Regions from separate parts of the Nonomuraea sp. NPDC051298 genome, predicted to be linked through region 4. Evidence: riboswitches for the same ligand, from Rfam matches in the RefSeq annotation. Region 4 holds a riboswitch; each other region holds the start of a gene.
The links. A riboswitch is a leader RNA that binds a small molecule or an ion and turns the genes downstream of it on or off. The one in region 4 is predicted to bind cyclic di-AMP.

Region 1 (3,885 bases), on a different contig from region 4:
GACCTGTGGGCAACCGGGTTCCTGGCCGCCGCCAGGAGGAACACGGCCCACACGATGTAGATCGCGAACAGCATGGGCGGCACGTGGGCCTGCTCGTGGCCGGAGCTGACGTCGTTCCAGATCGTCCAGTTCAGCGGGCCACCGGTCTCCGCCAGCAGGGGTGTCCGCACCATGAACCCGATGAAGAGCGGTACGAAGATCACGAGCGACAGCACGCCGTAAACGCGTAGGAACACGGCGAGGGCGCGCGGCCTTCTGTCTTGGTTGTGGTCGTCCATGTCGAGCCTCTCTCGCAGCCGTTGCATGGTCGGACACTACAACTCTCTAGTTGGAAAAGACAACTATGAAGATGGATTCAAGGACTGTCGCTGGTAGGGTAGGAGCATGGCGGGCAAGCGGAGTTACGGCGATGGATGCGCGATCGCGCACGCTCTCGAGCTCGTGGGAGAGCGCTGGGCGCTGCTGGTCGTGCGGGAGCTGATCCTCGGGCCCAAACGTTTCACGGACCTGCGCGCCGGTCTGCCGGGGATCAGCGCGGACATCCTGACCCAGCGCCTGCGCGAGCTTACGGACGCCGGCATCGTGCGGCGCCGCAAGCTCTCCCCGCCCGCCGGCTCCTGGATCTACGAACTGACCGATTGGGGCGCCGAACTGGAGCCCATCGTCACCGACCTCGCCCGCTGGAGCAGCCGCTCCCCCTCGCTGCCACACGGTGCCCCGCTCAGCGCCGATTCCGCCGCCCTGTCGCTGAAGGCCCTGTTCGCGCCCGCTGTCGGCGAAGCGCTCCACCTCGCCGTTGGCCTGCGGCTCGGCGAGCACCATTTCCTGCTGCGGGTGGACCGTGACCGCCTCCACCTGGCCCGCGTCGACTCCGGCCTGCCACAGGCGGACCTGGTCATCGAGACCAGCCCGCAGACCCTGGCCGCCGTGCTCGGCCGCGCCCGCACTCTCGACGACGTCCTCACCCGGGGTGACCTCACCCTGGCCGGACCGCGGGCCACCGCGGAACGCTTTCTACGCCTCTTCGCGCCCCCGGAGCCGATCGCCGAAATGTCGGCGCGTCAAGGGTAGGGGGTGGGCGTGCGGCTGGACGCTCGTGCGTGAGTCGCTCGTGCGCGGCGCTGACTTCCGGCTTCCCGCTCGGTCCTCGTCACCGGCTGTCCCCGGCGGAGGCGCTTCGACTTCGCTACTATCCACCATAGTAGCTATGTTGATCTCCGGGGCAGGACCGGGCTTTCTTCAGGCCATTTGGGTATGGCGACGGATCGTAGAGTGTGGCGATATTTCGCGAAATGTGTGGTGATGGCGGACCGGTGGGCGGCCGTTCGAGGGTGTTCGCGGAATCGGCGTCGGTGTGACGGATGTGACGAAAGGGATGTCTGGGACCTGACAATCTTGGACGTGTCCAAGTGTGAGCAGGGTCACATTCTGGTAACGAAGCTTGGGGTTCCAGCAGGGGTTTCAGCTCTGACATCACCCTCTGTCTGATCTTTACAGCCCGGTGTGCGCTTTGCCGATCCTTGAACCTTCGGCGTAGCTTCTGGCGTCGTCGCGGTGCACAAGCCATGTCCCCCGCGAACCGGCATCGGTCCTCCCGATGTGAGACAGACAAAGATCCGCCGGTCGCCCCCGATACCCCTCGAGGAGCAGCACCCTCATCGGGCGGCGACCTGCCGAATCCGTGCAGTCATGAGGCACGGAGCCGGGGACCCAGCGATCCCGTTTCTTCCCGAGGGATCAGGGGTGAGTCGGCGCGCGAGTCGCGCCGTAGGGCTACTTCCAGGCCCGAATCCGTCAGCTAACCCGGTAGGCGTTCGTGGAAGACGCGAGGAGAAATCCTGTCCACCTCCCTGCAGAACCCCCGCCTGTCCCGCTTCGCCCTGAGCGGCGTAGCACTCACGATGACCGTGACGGCCGGAGGTCTTGTCCTCCATGCCCCCACGGCTCAGGCGACGACGACGAGCGACTCGGCCGGAACGACGGCGACGGTGGCCACCACCGCCGGCGCCTCGAAGACGGCCACGGCTGCCCGGCAACGGGCCGCCAAGGTCGCCCGGCAACAGGCGAAGGCCCGCAAGGCCGTCGCCGCGGCCAAGGACCAGATCGGTGACCCGTATCGGTACGGGGGCACAGGGCCTGGTTCGTTTGACTGCTCCGGCCTCGTCCTGTTCGCCTGGAAGAAGGCCGGCGTCAAGCTCCCGCGCGTGGCGAGCAGCCAGTTCGCCCGCATCAGGAACAAGATCTCCTGGCGCAACCTCAAGCCAGGTGACCTGCTGTTCTTCAGCGGGCTCGGCCACGTGGGCATGTACGTCGGCAAGGGCAAGATGATCCATTCACCACGGACGGGTGAACGGGTACGCATCGACAAGCTGGACGGATGGCGCAAGTCGTCTTTCGTCGGCGCGGTCCGTCCCGGCATGTGAAGAAGCCCCGCCCGGATTCCCCCCGATCCGGGCGGGGCTCTCGCCTGTCCCCACGGGCGGCCGCGAATCCGCCCCCGCAGCACGCGGCTGCGGCGGCTGCCAGGCGGTGGAGGCGGTGACCTGGAGGTGGCCACGAATCCGCGCAAGCGCACGTGGCGGCTGCCAAGCGGCAGCCGCGAACTCCCCCAAGCGCACGTGGCGGTTGCCAAGCGGTAGCCGTGAATCCGCCCGAGCGCACGTGGTGGTTGCCAAGCGGTAGCCGTGAATCCGCCCGAGCGCACGTGGTGGTTGCCAAGCGGCGGCCGTGAGTCCGCGCAAGCGCACGTGGTGGTTGCCGGGCGGTGGCCGTGGATTCGCGCAAGCGCGGGCACGAGTGCCGGGCGGCTACGATCGGCCCCGTGTCCGAGCAGGTGAGCCGACGAGCCGTGGTGGCCGTCCTCCTGCTCCTGGTTCCGGGCGCGGCACCGCTTCCCGATCCCTCTGCCCTGCCCCCGGAGATGCGCGACCTGTGGCCCGGCCGCACGGTCGTCAGCCGGGGCAGGCACTCCGTGGTGGCCGGGCATGACTCTGCCGGGCGTGACTCCGGCGGGCATGAGCCCGCCGGGCACGACGCCGCCGGGCTCGCTGATCTGGCCCGGAGGGCGGATGCGGCCGGGCTCCGTGTCTCCGCCGTCCTGGGCGGGCGGGTACGACCGCTCGTCGTCGTTCCGGCGTCCGCCCGCGAGGCCGCCGCGCTGGCCGGAGTGGACCGGCTCGACGGCCTGGCCGCCGTGGCCGACCGTGGGCGCGTGATCGTCGTCCCCGAACTCTTCGCCACCCTCAACCCCACCGGCAAGGACATCGTCCTGACCCACGAGCTGACCCACGTCGTGGCCGGGACCGAGGGCCTGCCGGTCTGGCTCTACGAGGGGTTCGCGGACTACGTGGCCTACCGCGACGCCGGGTTGCCCGTCGCCACGGCGGCGGCCGAACTGGCGGCCGAGGCGCGGGCCGGGCGCCTGCCGAGCGCTTTGCCCGGACCTGCGGCTTTCGCGGCGGACGGGTCCGACCCGGTCCGGCTCGCGCGTGCGTACCAGGAGGCTTGGCTGGCGTGTCGCTTCTTCGCTGACCGGTTCGGTGAGGGGACCCTGGTGAGGCTCTACCGTGCGGCCCAGCGGGCGGGCGTCGATCGGGCGCTCGCCTCACTGGGCCTCTCCGTCGCCACGCTGACGGCGCGGTGGCGCGAGTACGTGCGGGATCAGCTCGTGTGAAGGGGAGGCAGATGAGCGAACGGCGAGATGAGGAAGACGCGCCGCACGACACCGGCAGGCCGGAAGCGGAGACGCCGGTGACGGGCGCGCGAGAGGCGGAGACGTCGGCGGCCGGGACGCGCGAACGCGACGTGCCGGACGGAGAGATGGCCGCCGTAGGGGTGAGCGCCGCACACTCTGACGGTGCCGCACACTCTGACGGTGCCGCACAC
Region 2 (3,885 bases), on a different contig from region 4:
ATCACAGTCGCGTCCGGGTCGGGTTCGCCGGGGTGGCGGCCCGCGTTCTGCTGCCCGTACGGGGTGCCGGGTGCAGAATTCTCGCCGGATGGGTCCTGTGGATACGGCGGCTGTCCGGTACTCACCGTGTCACCTCGCTTCGAGTGCGCATGTGGCACGTGTCAGGACACATGCCTGTGCTGCCCAACGTATCGACATAGGTATCAACAATCACCTTTCCATCAGGTCAGGGTCCGCGTCACCCGATGTCAGATGGAGCAGCATGCGGGTGTTGCCCAGGGTGTTCGGTTTCACGTGTTCCAGGTCGAGGAACTCCGCCACGCCCTCGTCGTACGAGGCCAGGAGTTCGGCGTACACCTCTGGAGAGACCGGCGTGCCCTGTATAGGGCGAAAGCCGTGCCTCGCGAAGAAGTCGACCTCAAAAGTCAGACAGAATACACGTCGCAGACCCAGATCCGTCGCCTGCTGTATGAGCGCCGAGACGATCCGATGGCCGACGCCCTTGCCCCGGCACTCTGGATCCACGGCGACGGTGCGGACCTCGGCGAGGTCTTCCCAAAGCACGTGGAGCGCACCGCAGCCGACAACCTGCCCGCCCCGCTCTGCCACCCAGAACTCCTGTACGTCTTCGTACAGGGTCACCGTGGCCTTCTCCAGGAGCCGCGGACCGGCGCCCGCGTAGGTGTCGACGAGACGTCTGACCGAGCGCACGTCGGGCGTGCGGGCACGCCTGACCACCACCGCGGTCTCCGGCATCGTCAGTTCCGCCACCTGCTCCATGGCTCTCCAGGGTACAGATGTCATTACGGCTCAGCCCTAACTCCCATGTCTCGGCCTATCTTGTTACATCGGGTGGCCATGTGTGCACGAAACCCGCGTGCACCCTCGTTCCGGCGGAACCAACGGCAAAGAGGACATAAAGTCAGTTCGGCACGGTTGGGCACGAGATCACCTTGTGACCCTTCAGTTGTGAAACCTCTACAGACTCGGCAGTTCTGGTTGAGCCCGAACCTGGAGTGCATTAGTGTCCAGCGACGATGTTCGCCGCGTGTCGCAGGCGGCGAACCCGCCCAATCCCCGCAAGGGGAGCCGGGGACCCGCCGGTGACGTCCTCCCAGCGCCACCAACTGGGGTGAATCCGACCCGTTCGGTAGGGCTGCTCCGGCCCGAACCCGCCAGCTAACCCGGTAGGCGTCGACGAGAGGAGCTGGTTGGTGAAGCGCACGCTCAACCGCGGGAGGCAGTCGGCGGGCAAGCACGCCCGCCCTCGTGAACAGGCGCGGCGACCACGCCCCTTCGGTGTGGTAAGTGTCACAGTCGCCGCGTTCCTGATCGCCGTCCCCGTCGGCTCGGCGTCCGCCGACCCCAAGCCCTCGCTGCAGGACCTGGCCAAGCAGGTCGAGCAGATGCACACGGAGATCGAGACGCTGTCCGAGGACTACAACGGCCAGCGGGAGAAGCTCAAGGCCGCCAAGAAGACCGCCGACGCCGCACAGAAGACGCTGGCGACCAGTCAGGCCGATTTCGCGGCCAAGCGCGCCAAGGCCGCCCTGCTCGCCGAGAACGCCTACATCACCGGCGGGCTGAGCAGGGCACTGGCGTTCACCACCTCCGTCGACCCCGACACCTTCCTCGACAGCGCCGCCACCACGTACGTGCTGGAGCAGCAGCAGGGCGAGCAGGTCAACCAGGTGGCCAAGGCCAGGGAGGCCGCTGAGCGCGCCCAGGCCGGCGCCGAGACGCGCATCGAGGAGGTCGAGAAGCTCGTCGGCGACCTCGACTCCAAGCGCGACAAGATCACCAAACTCGTCACCAAGGTCGAGAGCAACCTGTTCAAGCGGGCCCTGGGCGAGGCGGGCCGGTCCGGCACGCGGGCCCAGCGCGTCAACCTGCCGATCGCGGGCGGCGGCAAGGCCGCGCAGGCCGCCCGCTGGGCACTCACGCAACAGCTCAAGCCGTACGTCTGGGGCGCGGAAGGGCCCAGCTCCTACGACTGCTCCGGCCTCGTCATGGCCGCCTACCAGAAGGTGGGCATCTCGCTGCCGCACTACACCGGCAGCCAGTGGACCGCGGGCAGGCACATCGACCGCTCCGAGCTGCGGCCAGGCGACCTGGTGTTCTTCTACAACGACCTGCACCACGTGGGCATCTACCTCGGCGGCGGCATGATGGTGCACGCGCCGCAGACCGGCGACGTCGTACGGATCGCCTCGATCGAGGGGCGTCCGTGGGCCGGTGCGGTACGCATCGCCGACTGAGCCCGGCATCGACCGGATCTCCCGTCGCTAGATCAACTGGCGGCGGGCCGCCCAGGCCACGGCCTCGATCGCCGTGGCCACGCCGATGCGGTCGCAGATGCCCCGCAGCCTTCGGCGTACCGTACGACCGCTGATATCCAGTCGTCTGCCCACCCGGTCTACCGTGACCCCCTTGGCCAGCTCCGCCAGCAGCGCCAGATCCGCATGGCTCAGCTCAACGCCTTCAGTGAGCACATCCATCGGGAGCCCTCCCCCCCAACAGCAGAACTTGGGCCTCTCGACCGGGCCCAAGTCGCTCCTCGCAGACGGTAAACGCATCGCGGAAAGGTCGTCAAGCATGACAATCGCCACTCTTGACGAGCACTATTGACATGATCCGAAATGTGTGACGTACTCGCGATATGTCGGCATCGATCGGTCCACGATGAGCGATCTCGTCGAGCCTTCCGCCGTTCCGGATCAGCCGTCGACGAGCCCGGCCGACGTCCTGGGTTTCGATCCGTTCGATCGGGAGTTTCTGCGCGATCCATATGCGCGCTACCGCGAGATGAGCGCTCGCGGCGCCCTCTTCCGTACGCCCGTCGGCCTGCTCGTCGCCACCACCCACGAGCTGTGCGCGACGCTGCTGCGCGACCCGCGCTTCGGCCGCGGCCCCGGCGGCGGGCCCGGCAGAGACCCAGGTCAGCCCGTTGAGTCGTTCCTGTGGATGGACCCGCCCGACCACACCAGGCTGCGCGCGCTGGTGAGCAGGGCCTTCACCCCACGCATGATCGAACGGCTGCGCCCGCGCGTCGAGGCGGTCACGGCCGGGCTGATCGACACGCTGCCCGAGGAGGCCGACCTCGTGGAAGGGCTGGCGTACCCGCTGCCGGTCACGGTGATCAGCGAGATGCTCGGAGTGCCTCAGGAGGACTCGGAGCGCTTCCGTGGCTGGAGCGAAATCCTGGCTCGCGGCCTTGACCCGATGCTTACAGACGACCTCGTATCGGAAACCGGGCGGGCCGGAAGGGAGTTTCGCGACTACTTCCGCGAACTCGCCGCGCTCAGGCGCCGCCGCCCCGGGGACGACCTCCTGAGCGCCCTGACCCAGGTGCGCGAGCTGACCGAGCCCGAACTGCTGGCCACCTGCGTGCTGCTGCTCGTGGCCGGGCACGAGACGACCGTCAACCTCATCGGCAACGGGGTGTTCCACCTGGTGCGGCACGGCCTGCTGGGGCACGCCGCGCAGCGGCCCAAGCAGGTCGTGGAGGAGGTGCTGAGGTACGACCCGCCCGTTCAGCTCACGTCGCGGGTGGCGCTGGAGGACGCGGAGCTGGGCGGCGTGGCGGTGCCCAAGGGCACGCCCGTGCTCGCCGTGATCGGCGCGGCCAATCGCGACCCTGCGGTCTTCCCCGACCCAGAACGCTTCGACGCGACCCGGGAGCCCGGCCGGCACTTCGCCTTCGGGCTCGGCATCCACTTCTGCCTGGGGGCCACGCTGGCCAGGATGGAGGGCGAGATCGCGCTGTCGGCGCTGGCCTCGGCGGCGCCCGGGCTGGAGCTGGCCGTCGCGGCGCCGCCGTACAAGGCGAACGTGGTGCTGCGCGGGCCGGCCCGCCTGCCCGTCAGGCTGCGGCGGGCCGGCGCC
Region 3 (3,885 bases), on a different contig from region 4:
AGGCGCGTTTCGGGGCTAGGCGGTCCTAGCCGGATACTCGCGCGGTGATGTCGTCGCCGATCTCGCGGGTGGATCGACCGGCCGGCCCGGCGGGTCGCTCGGCGAGGTCGGCGGCGACCGCCTGCTCGACCCTGGCCGCCTCGGCGTGCAGGCCGAGGTGGTCGAGGAGCATGGCGACGGACAGGACGGTCGCGGTGGGGTCGGCCTTGCCCTGGCCGGCGATGTCGGGCGCGCTGCCGTGCACCGGCTCGAACATGCTGGGCGAGGTGCGCTCGGGGTTGACGTTGCCGCTGGCCGCCAGGCCGATGCCGCCCGCGATGGCCGCGCCGAGGTCGGTGATGATGTCGCCGAACAGGTTGTCGGTGACGACCACGTCGAAGCGCTCGGGCTGGGTGACGAAGAACATCGAGGCCGCGTCGACGTGGCAGTAGTCGGTGGTGACCTCGGGATATTCGGCGGCCACCCGGTCGACCGTGCGCTGCCACAGGTCGCCGGCGAAGGTGAGCACGTTCGTCTTGTGGACGAGGGTCAGCTTTTTGCGCGGGCGCGACCGGGCCTTCTCGAAGGCGTAACGCACCACGCGCTCGACGCCGTAGGCGGTGTTGAGCGACTCCTGGGTGGCGATCTCGTGCGGCGTGCCGCGACGCATCGCGCCGCCGGTGCCGGCGTAGAGGCCCTCGGTGCCCTCACGGACGACGATCATGTCGATGTCGCCGGGCGTGGCGCCGGCCAGCGGGGTCCGCACCCCGGGGAAGAGCTTGACCGGCCGCAGGTTGACGTAGTGGTCGAACGCGAACCGCAGCCGCAGCAGCAGGTCACGCTCGAGGACGCCCGGCGGCACACTGGGGTCGCCCACGGCGCCGAGCAGGATCGCGTCGTAGCCGCGCAGCTCGTCGAGCACCGCGTCGGGGAGGGTCTCGCCGGTGCGGTGATAGCGTGCGGCCCCCAGGTCGTAGTGCGTGGCCTCGATCTTCGTGCCCACGGCTTCCAGGACCTTGAGCCCTTCGGCGACGACCTCGGCGCCGATGCCATCCCCGGGGATGACGGCCAGGCGGATGTTACGCGACTCCATGGCGGTACCTTACCGGCTCGTCTCGTCTGACGAACACTCCATCTCATTTTCTGGACGCCCGATTTTGGGGGGTTTACGACTGCTTGACCGTTTCGTTAGTGTTTGTCGGGCCTAATTCACGCAGCCGCTGCGTGGAGCCGGGGACCCACTTGAGCCCCAGGGGCGAATCGGCACCGCCGTAGGGCTGTCTTCCAGGCCCGAGCCCGTCAGCTAACCCGGCCGGCCTCATGGAAGGACAGTGCTCTGTCTCGTATCGCCATCGTCCTGGCGGCGGGAGCCGCCGGACTCATCCTGGCCACCCCCGCGGCACAGGCCGCCACCACGGCCCAGGACGACACCGCCACTCAGGCCGACGCAGCTCAGGCCGACACCGCAGGCCAGGCCCGCACCACGGGTGACGCCCACTCCGCGGCTCAGGCCCGCACGGCCAAGGCCCACACGACGGCCAAAGCCGACACCGACGACGACCCCACCACCCTGACCGTCAACGACATCAAGCGCATCCGGGCGCAGAGCGCGCCGAAGCCCGCCTGGAAGACGGCACTCAAGTTCGCCATGGACAGGCGCGGCATCCCGTACGTGTGGGGCGGCACCAGCGACAGCGGCTACGACTGCTCGGGGCTCATGCTCAGGGCGTACGAGGCGGCCGGCATCGAACTGCCGCGCACCACCAACGAGCAGTACGCGGCCTTCTCCAGGAAGATCTCCTGGGACCAGCTCAAGCCCGGCGACCTGGTGTTCTTCAGCGACCTGGGCCACGTCGGGATGATCTCCAAGCCCGGCTACATGGTGCACTCGCCGCACTCGGGCGACGTGGTGAAGGAGGAGAAGCTCTCGGACTGGCGCAGAACCGCGTTCGTGGGCGCGGTCCGGCCGGACCCCAAGGGGGTGCGCCTCTGGGCGAAGGTGGTCGAAGAGCGCACGACCCCCGCCGACGCCATCGTCACGGCCACCCTCTGACGGGCCGCCGGCGCGGAAAGCCACGGGCGGCCCCGTGCGCGGACGGGGCCGCCCGTGCTCCCTCACCCCTGGCCAGGCCGTCGATCAAAGCCCCGGCGCGGATGCGATCACTCCCGGTCAGGGCACGATCGGGCTCGCGATCTTCTCCACGAAGCACGGGTTGGGGTAGTGCTCGTCGAAGTGCTTGTGCTGACCGTAGAACCAGCCGTTGATCTCGACCCGGACGGGGTCGAAGATCCGCGGGCAGGGCACGTCGGGCCGGAACCTGATCCGCTCCAGGTCACCGCCGATGCGGCGGAGCCGGTCGCAGGCGGCGAACGGGTCGGGGTGCGTCCCGTCGTCGGGGTGGCACGTCAGGACCCAGCGCTCGGTGGTGCCCGCGGGCAGGTTGTGCTTGACGATGTGCAGCTCGGCCGCCTGCGCGTGGGCGGGGGTGACGAACAGGGCCGCGCCGGCCACGACGGGCAGGGCGACTGCGGCGGCGCGCCGGATCAGGGCAGCGTACATGGGGAACCTCCACCTCGAACGAATACGCAGCGCGACGCTATCAGCACTCTGCGTATCCGTGGAGGGAGGTGTCGGTACCCCTGTCACCGGCCTGACGTGCGGACATGCCGCCGCGTCACCAGGAGCGGCACGGACGGGGCAGGGCCCTACCGGCTGGAGTTCTGGGGGGCGCCGCCGTTGTCGCGACGGTCCAGCGCGATCTGCACGGCCTCGGCCGCCTCGTCGTCGTGGTCTTCGGCACGGTTCCAGGCATACATCTCGTACATGTGACTCATCTCTTCTCGCGGACGCGTTCCAAAGGAGGGGAAGCCGGACTCCGGTCGCGAATCCGACCGGGCCTGATCTCGCGGACCGGGCGTAGGACTCACTGGGGGACTTACTGGCCGACACAGGCGCCGATCTCCGCGGCGAGCCGTCGACCTGCCCTAACAGGCCCCGCCGCGGCAGGTAATGAGTACGAGTACCTGGCGCATCACTGCCACAGTACCCGAGGCATCTCGTTGGATGTCCTAGTATCTCGCATGCTGAGACGCCGAAAGGGCCGCCACCCGGGATCGGGTGACGGCCCTGACAGGACGGAAGAGCAGGAGGTCAGTCCTCCAGGTCCACCGAGCGGCCGCTCTCGGCGCCGATCTCGGTCACGATCTGCTCGACGATGTCGGCGGGGATCGCGGAGTCGACGGTCAGCGCGATGAGCGCCTTGCCGCCCTTGACGTCCCGGGCCACCTGCATCGACGCGATGTTGATGCCGTGCTCCCCGAGCAGCCGGCCGACCACGCCGACGATGCCGGGACGGTCGGTGTAGGTGAGGAAGCACAGGTGGGCCGTCGGCTCGATCTCCATCTCGTAGCCGTTGACCTCGACGATCTTCGTGATCTGGCGGGGCCCGGAGAGCGTGCCGGACACCGAGACCGTACGCCCGTCGGCGAGCACGCCGCGCACGGTCACCACGTTGCGCCAGTCGGGGCTCTCGGAGCTGGTCACCAGCTCGACCGTGATGCCGCGGTCCTTGGCCAGCAGCGGCGCGTTGACGTAGGTGACCTGCTCCTCCACCACGTCGGCGAACACGCCCTTGAGCGCGGCCAGCTCGATCACCCGTACGTCCTGGGCGGCGATCTCACCGCGCACCTCGACGTCGAGCTTGGTGGCCACCTCGCCGGCCAGCGCGGTGAAGACCCGGCCGAGCTTCTCGGCCAGCGGCAGGCCCGGCTTGACGTCCTCGGCCACGGCGCCGCCCTCGACGTTGACCGCGTCGGGCACGAACTCGCCCGCCAGCGCCAGCTTCACGCTCCGCGCGACCTGGGTGCCGGCCTTCTCCTGGGCCTCGTGCGTGGAGGCGCCCAGGT
Region 4 (3,885 bases):
CTGGCGATCGGCATGTTCAACCTCATCCCGCTGCTGCCCCTCGACGGCGGTCACATCGCCGGAGGGCTCTGGGAGGGCATCAAGCGGGCCTACGCCAAGGTCATGCGGCGGCCCGAGCCCGGCTACGTGGACATCGCCAAGGTGCTGCCGCTGACGTACGCGATCGCGATCGTGATGATGATCATGGCGGGCCTGCTCGTCTACGCCGACCTGGTCAACCCGCTCACGCTGACGAACTGAGGCCGCCGTGGACACCGTCGACCGGCTTCGGGCCCTCTGCCTGGCCCTGCCGGAGACCACCGAACGGCTCTCCCATGGGGAGCCGACGTGGTTCGTCCGGGGGAAGAAGACGTTCGTGATGTTCGCCGACCACCATCACGACGACCGCCTGGCCTTCTGGTGCGCCGCGCCCGCCGGGGTGCAGGAGGAGCTGGTGGCGGAGGCGCCCGAGCGGTTCTTCCGCCCGCCGTACGTGGGGCACCGGGGGTGGCTGGGGGTCTACCTCGACGTCCCGCTGATCGACTGGGACGAGGTGGCGGAGCTCGTCACCGACGCCTACCGCCACATCGCACCCAAGTCGCTCGTCGAACGCCTGCCCTGACCTCCCTGTCGCAGGCCGCGATCAGTACATCGAGATGTGCACGTGGTCGTAGTGGTTCTCGGTGATGCTGCCGCGGTCGGACATCGTGCTCCAGCCGGAGCCCTGGTTGATCCGCTGCCGCCAGATCACGTACTTGACGCCGAGTTTGTCCTTGTTCTTCAGCGCCCACTCGGCGATCCGGTCGCCGAGCGCGTTGTTGGCGTCGCTGGGCATCGAGCCGCCCGTGCTCATCATGAAGTCGCAGGCGCGGCCGAGCGGGTGCTCGCCGCTCGAGCCCGAGCGGAAGCACCCCACCGCGAACGGCAGCGCGAAGTTCTTGTCGAGCTGCTCCTTCATCAGCCGGGTCCGCGCGGTGATGTTGTCGGACCCGTTCGGCAGCTCGGGCGCCCAGGAGCCGTCGGAGTTGCGCCCGGTCCCGTACGGCACCAGGTCCTCCAGCTTCTTCCTGATGTCCTTGATGACGTCCTCGGCCTCGTCGCGCTGGCCGGCCACCTCGGCCGTGTCGGACTTGATCCGCGAGGCCAGCGCGGCGGCCTCCTCGCTGGCTCTCTTCTTCTCGTCGCGGGCCTTGGCCACGCTGTCCACGACCGCCTGCTGCTCGGCGGTGAGCTGTTCGAGCAGGGCCGCGCTGGCAGCGTCGGTCGGGAGCATGAAAGAGGTCAGCGACAGGTCGCCGGTCTGGTAGCGCAGGCGCGCGATCTCGGCGACCCGCTGCTCGGCCGTGGTCACGGCCTGCTCGGCGGCCGCCGCCTTGGCCTGGGCCGTCTTGGCGGCCTCCTGCGCCTTGGCCAGCTCGACGCGTTTGAGGTTGTACTTCTCGATGAGCTTGTCGACCTTGGCGTTCAGCTCCTTGAGCTGGGCGCGGAGCTGGGCCTCCGTCGGCTTGGGGGCGGCCGACACCCTGATCGACGGTGAGGTGGACGCCGAGGCCGGGGCCGCGGGGAGGGCGGCGACGGCGATGGCGCTGATGAGACCGATGGCAAGACTCGCGGGGGACGAAGCCGCCACGTGGATGTTTCCTCTCCCTCTGCCGGCCGGGTTAGCTGACGGGTTCGGGTATGGGAGCTGCGTTTCCCTACCGCCTGAGCGGATTCACCCCGGGTGTGATTGGGTCCCCGGCTCCCGGGCACGGCGCCCGGGATTAGGCACGCAACGGCTGTTACGGCCGGTGCATATCGGGATATTAGTGGTAGATCACCGGTAATGCGACCTTAAGTAGAAATCTATTAGTGATCTACTTGTGATCGGAGCATGCGTGCGGCCTCCTCCGGCAGCACGTCGTTGACGAACGCCCCCATCGCCGACTCCGACCCGGCGAGGTACTTCAGCTTGCCGGCCGCCCGCCGGATGCTGAACAGCTCCAGGTGCAGATAGGCCAGCTCCCTGCCGGTACGCACGGGCGCCTGGTGCCAGGCCGAGACGTACGGCATCACCACCCCGAACAGCCCGTCGAACGCCCGCAGCACCGAGGTGTACAGCGGCGCGAACGCCGCCCGCTCCTGCTCGGTGAGCGCCGCGAGGTCGGGCACCTGCCGGTGCGGATAGAGATGCACCTCGAACGGCCACCGCGCGGCGGCCGGCACGAAGGCCGTCCACAGCTCGTTGGCGGCCACCACCCGCGTCCCCGCCGTGCGCTCGGCGGCCAGCACGTCGGCGAACAGGTTGCCCGGCCCCCGGTGCCGCGCCGCCGCGCCGAGGTGCAGCCTGGTCCTGGGCGTGACGTACGGGTAGGCGTAGATCTGGCCGTGCGGGTGGGCCAGCGTGATGCCGATCTCCTCACCCCGGTTCTCGAAGCAGAACACCTGCTCCACGCCGTCGATCCCGGACAACTCGGCCGTACGGTCGGCCCACGCCTCCATGACCAGCGCCACCTGGGCGTCGGAGAGCCTGGAGAAGGAGGAGGAGTGGTCGGAGGTGAAGCACACCACCTCGCACCGCCCCACCCCCGGACGGACCTCGCTCAGCCCGCCCGCCTCCCCATAGGCCCCGAAATTTCCGGAGAAGGAGGGGAACCGGTTCTCGAAGACCACCACGTCGTAGTCGTACGCCGGGATCTCCGACGGCCGCGTGGGCGACGACGGGCACAGCGGGCACTCGGCCGTGCCACCGCTCGGCAGGAACGTACGCGTCTGCCGGTGCCCGGCGATCGCGATCCACTCCTCGGTCAGCGGGTCGTAGCGCAGTTCGGAGGCGACCGGCCGGGGATCGAGCGTGCGCCGGTCGATCGCGCTCCGGTCGGCGTCGTCGCGCCGGTCGAAATAGATCAGCTCCCGGCCGTCGGCCAGGTGGGTGATGGTGCGCTTCACGGCGAGCCCTCCGCGATGATCAGTTCTCCGGCCCGTTCGGCCAGCTCGGTACGTGCTTCCTCGGGCAGCCCGGCGTCGCTGATGACCACGTCGGCCTCGCTCAGCTCGGCGATGGTGCTGATGCCCACCGTGTTCCACTTGGTGTGGTCGGCCGGGACGACCAGCCGGCTCGCCGCCGTGACCAGCTCTCTGTCGGTCTCCGACTCCAGCAGGTTGGGCGTGGTGAACCCGGCCCGCACGCTCATCCCGTGCACGCCCAGGAAGAGCGTGTCCACGTGCAGGCGGCGGATCGCGGCCACGGCGACCGGGCCCACCAGGGCGTCGGACGGCGTACGCACGCCGCCGGTCAGCACGACGGTGCGGTCGGCGCGCGGGTTGCGGTGGAAGACCTCGGCGACCGGGATCGAATTGGTGATCACGGTCAGCTCGGGCACGGCGACCAGGTGGTGGGCCAGCGCCCACGTGGTGGTGCCGGCCGACAGCGCCACGGCGGTGCCCGGCCGGACGAGCCTGGCCGCGTGCCGCGCGATGGCCTCCTTCTCCTGCTGCTGGCGGGCGGACTTGGCGGTGAAGCCGGGCTCCTCGGTCGAGCCGGGGCCCAGGGCGGTCGCGCCGCCGTGCACCTTCTCCAGCAGCCCGCGCTCGGCCAGCACCTCGAGGTCGCGGCGGATGGTCATGTCGGAGACGCCCAGCTCGCGTACGAGGTCGGCCACCCGGACGCCGCCGTGGCTGCGCACGCGTTCGAGAATCGTCTGCTGACGCTGCTGTGCGAGCACGCCCACTCCTTCCAACAGATTCCACCAAATTATGACACGGAATTGTTGGGGAATGTTAGGTCGTGCGGCGCGCTTGCACTGACCCTCTTGGCGAGGGACGTTGGGAGCTTCACGCCGTACCGATCAGCCCGTATCGATCAGCGGAGGCGAGCACATGGCCAGGCGAGCACGCAAGGGCAAGGCCCGCAAGAAGAAGAAGGCG

Region 1: it holds a riboswitch for cyclic di-AMP, as region 4 does, so the genes downstream of both, ACZ6S0_RS07535 (C40 family peptidase) here and ACZ6S0_RS52380 (coiled-coil domain-containing protein) in region 4, are expected to answer to the same signal.
Region 2: it holds a riboswitch for cyclic di-AMP, as region 4 does, so the genes downstream of both, ACZ6S0_RS40385 (C40 family peptidase) here and ACZ6S0_RS52380 (coiled-coil domain-containing protein) in region 4, are expected to answer to the same signal.
Region 3: it holds a riboswitch for cyclic di-AMP, as region 4 does, so the genes downstream of both, ACZ6S0_RS17975 (C40 family peptidase) here and ACZ6S0_RS52380 (coiled-coil domain-containing protein) in region 4, are expected to answer to the same signal.

Annotation. Positions count from the first base shown of each region.
Region 1 covers NZ_JBVJIM010000002.1:482,780-486,664, forward strand. Annotated here, with positions in the region: gene ACZ6S0_RS07525 (DUF6632 domain-containing protein) at 1-305, opposite strand, end outside; gene ACZ6S0_RS07530 (winged helix-turn-helix transcriptional regulator) at 385-1,071, shown strand; cyclic di-AMP (ydaO/yuaA leader) riboswitch at 1,662-1,828, shown strand; gene ACZ6S0_RS07535 (C40 family peptidase) at 1,989-2,423, shown strand; gene ACZ6S0_RS07540 (gluzincin family metallopeptidase) at 2,822-3,673, shown strand.
Region 2 covers NZ_JBVJIM010000021.1:101,262-105,146, forward strand. Annotated here, with positions in the region: gene ACZ6S0_RS40375 (RDD family protein) at 1-125, opposite strand, end outside; gene ACZ6S0_RS40380 (amino-acid N-acetyltransferase) at 211-780, opposite strand; cyclic di-AMP (ydaO/yuaA leader) riboswitch at 1,058-1,209, shown strand; gene ACZ6S0_RS40385 (C40 family peptidase) at 1,302-2,258, shown strand; gene ACZ6S0_RS40390 (LuxR C-terminal-related transcriptional regulator) at 2,286-2,498, opposite strand; gene ACZ6S0_RS40395 (cytochrome P450) at 2,683-3,885, shown strand, end outside.
Region 3 covers NZ_JBVJIM010000005.1:221,264-225,148, reverse strand. Annotated here, with positions in the region: gene ACZ6S0_RS17985 (3-isopropylmalate dehydrogenase) at 26-1,072, opposite strand; cyclic di-AMP (ydaO/yuaA leader) riboswitch at 1,171-1,312, shown strand; gene ACZ6S0_RS17980 (hypothetical protein) at 1,486-1,629, opposite strand; gene ACZ6S0_RS17975 (C40 family peptidase) at 1,628-2,032, shown strand; gene ACZ6S0_RS17970 (SSI family serine proteinase inhibitor) at 2,150-2,539, opposite strand; gene serA (phosphoglycerate dehydrogenase) at 3,131-3,885, opposite strand, start outside.
Region 4 covers NZ_JBVJIM010000052.1:14,901-18,785, reverse strand. Annotated here, with positions in the region: gene ACZ6S0_RS52390 (M50 family metallopeptidase) at 1-240, shown strand, start outside; gene ACZ6S0_RS52385 (MmcQ/YjbR family DNA-binding protein) at 248-601, shown strand; gene ACZ6S0_RS52380 (coiled-coil domain-containing protein) at 623-1,609, opposite strand; cyclic di-AMP (ydaO/yuaA leader) riboswitch at 1,616-1,759, opposite strand; gene galT (galactose-1-phosphate uridylyltransferase) at 1,828-2,907, opposite strand; gene ACZ6S0_RS52370 (DeoR/GlpR family DNA-binding transcription regulator) at 2,904-3,683, opposite strand; gene ACZ6S0_RS52365 (50S ribosomal protein bL37) at 3,838-3,885, shown strand, end outside.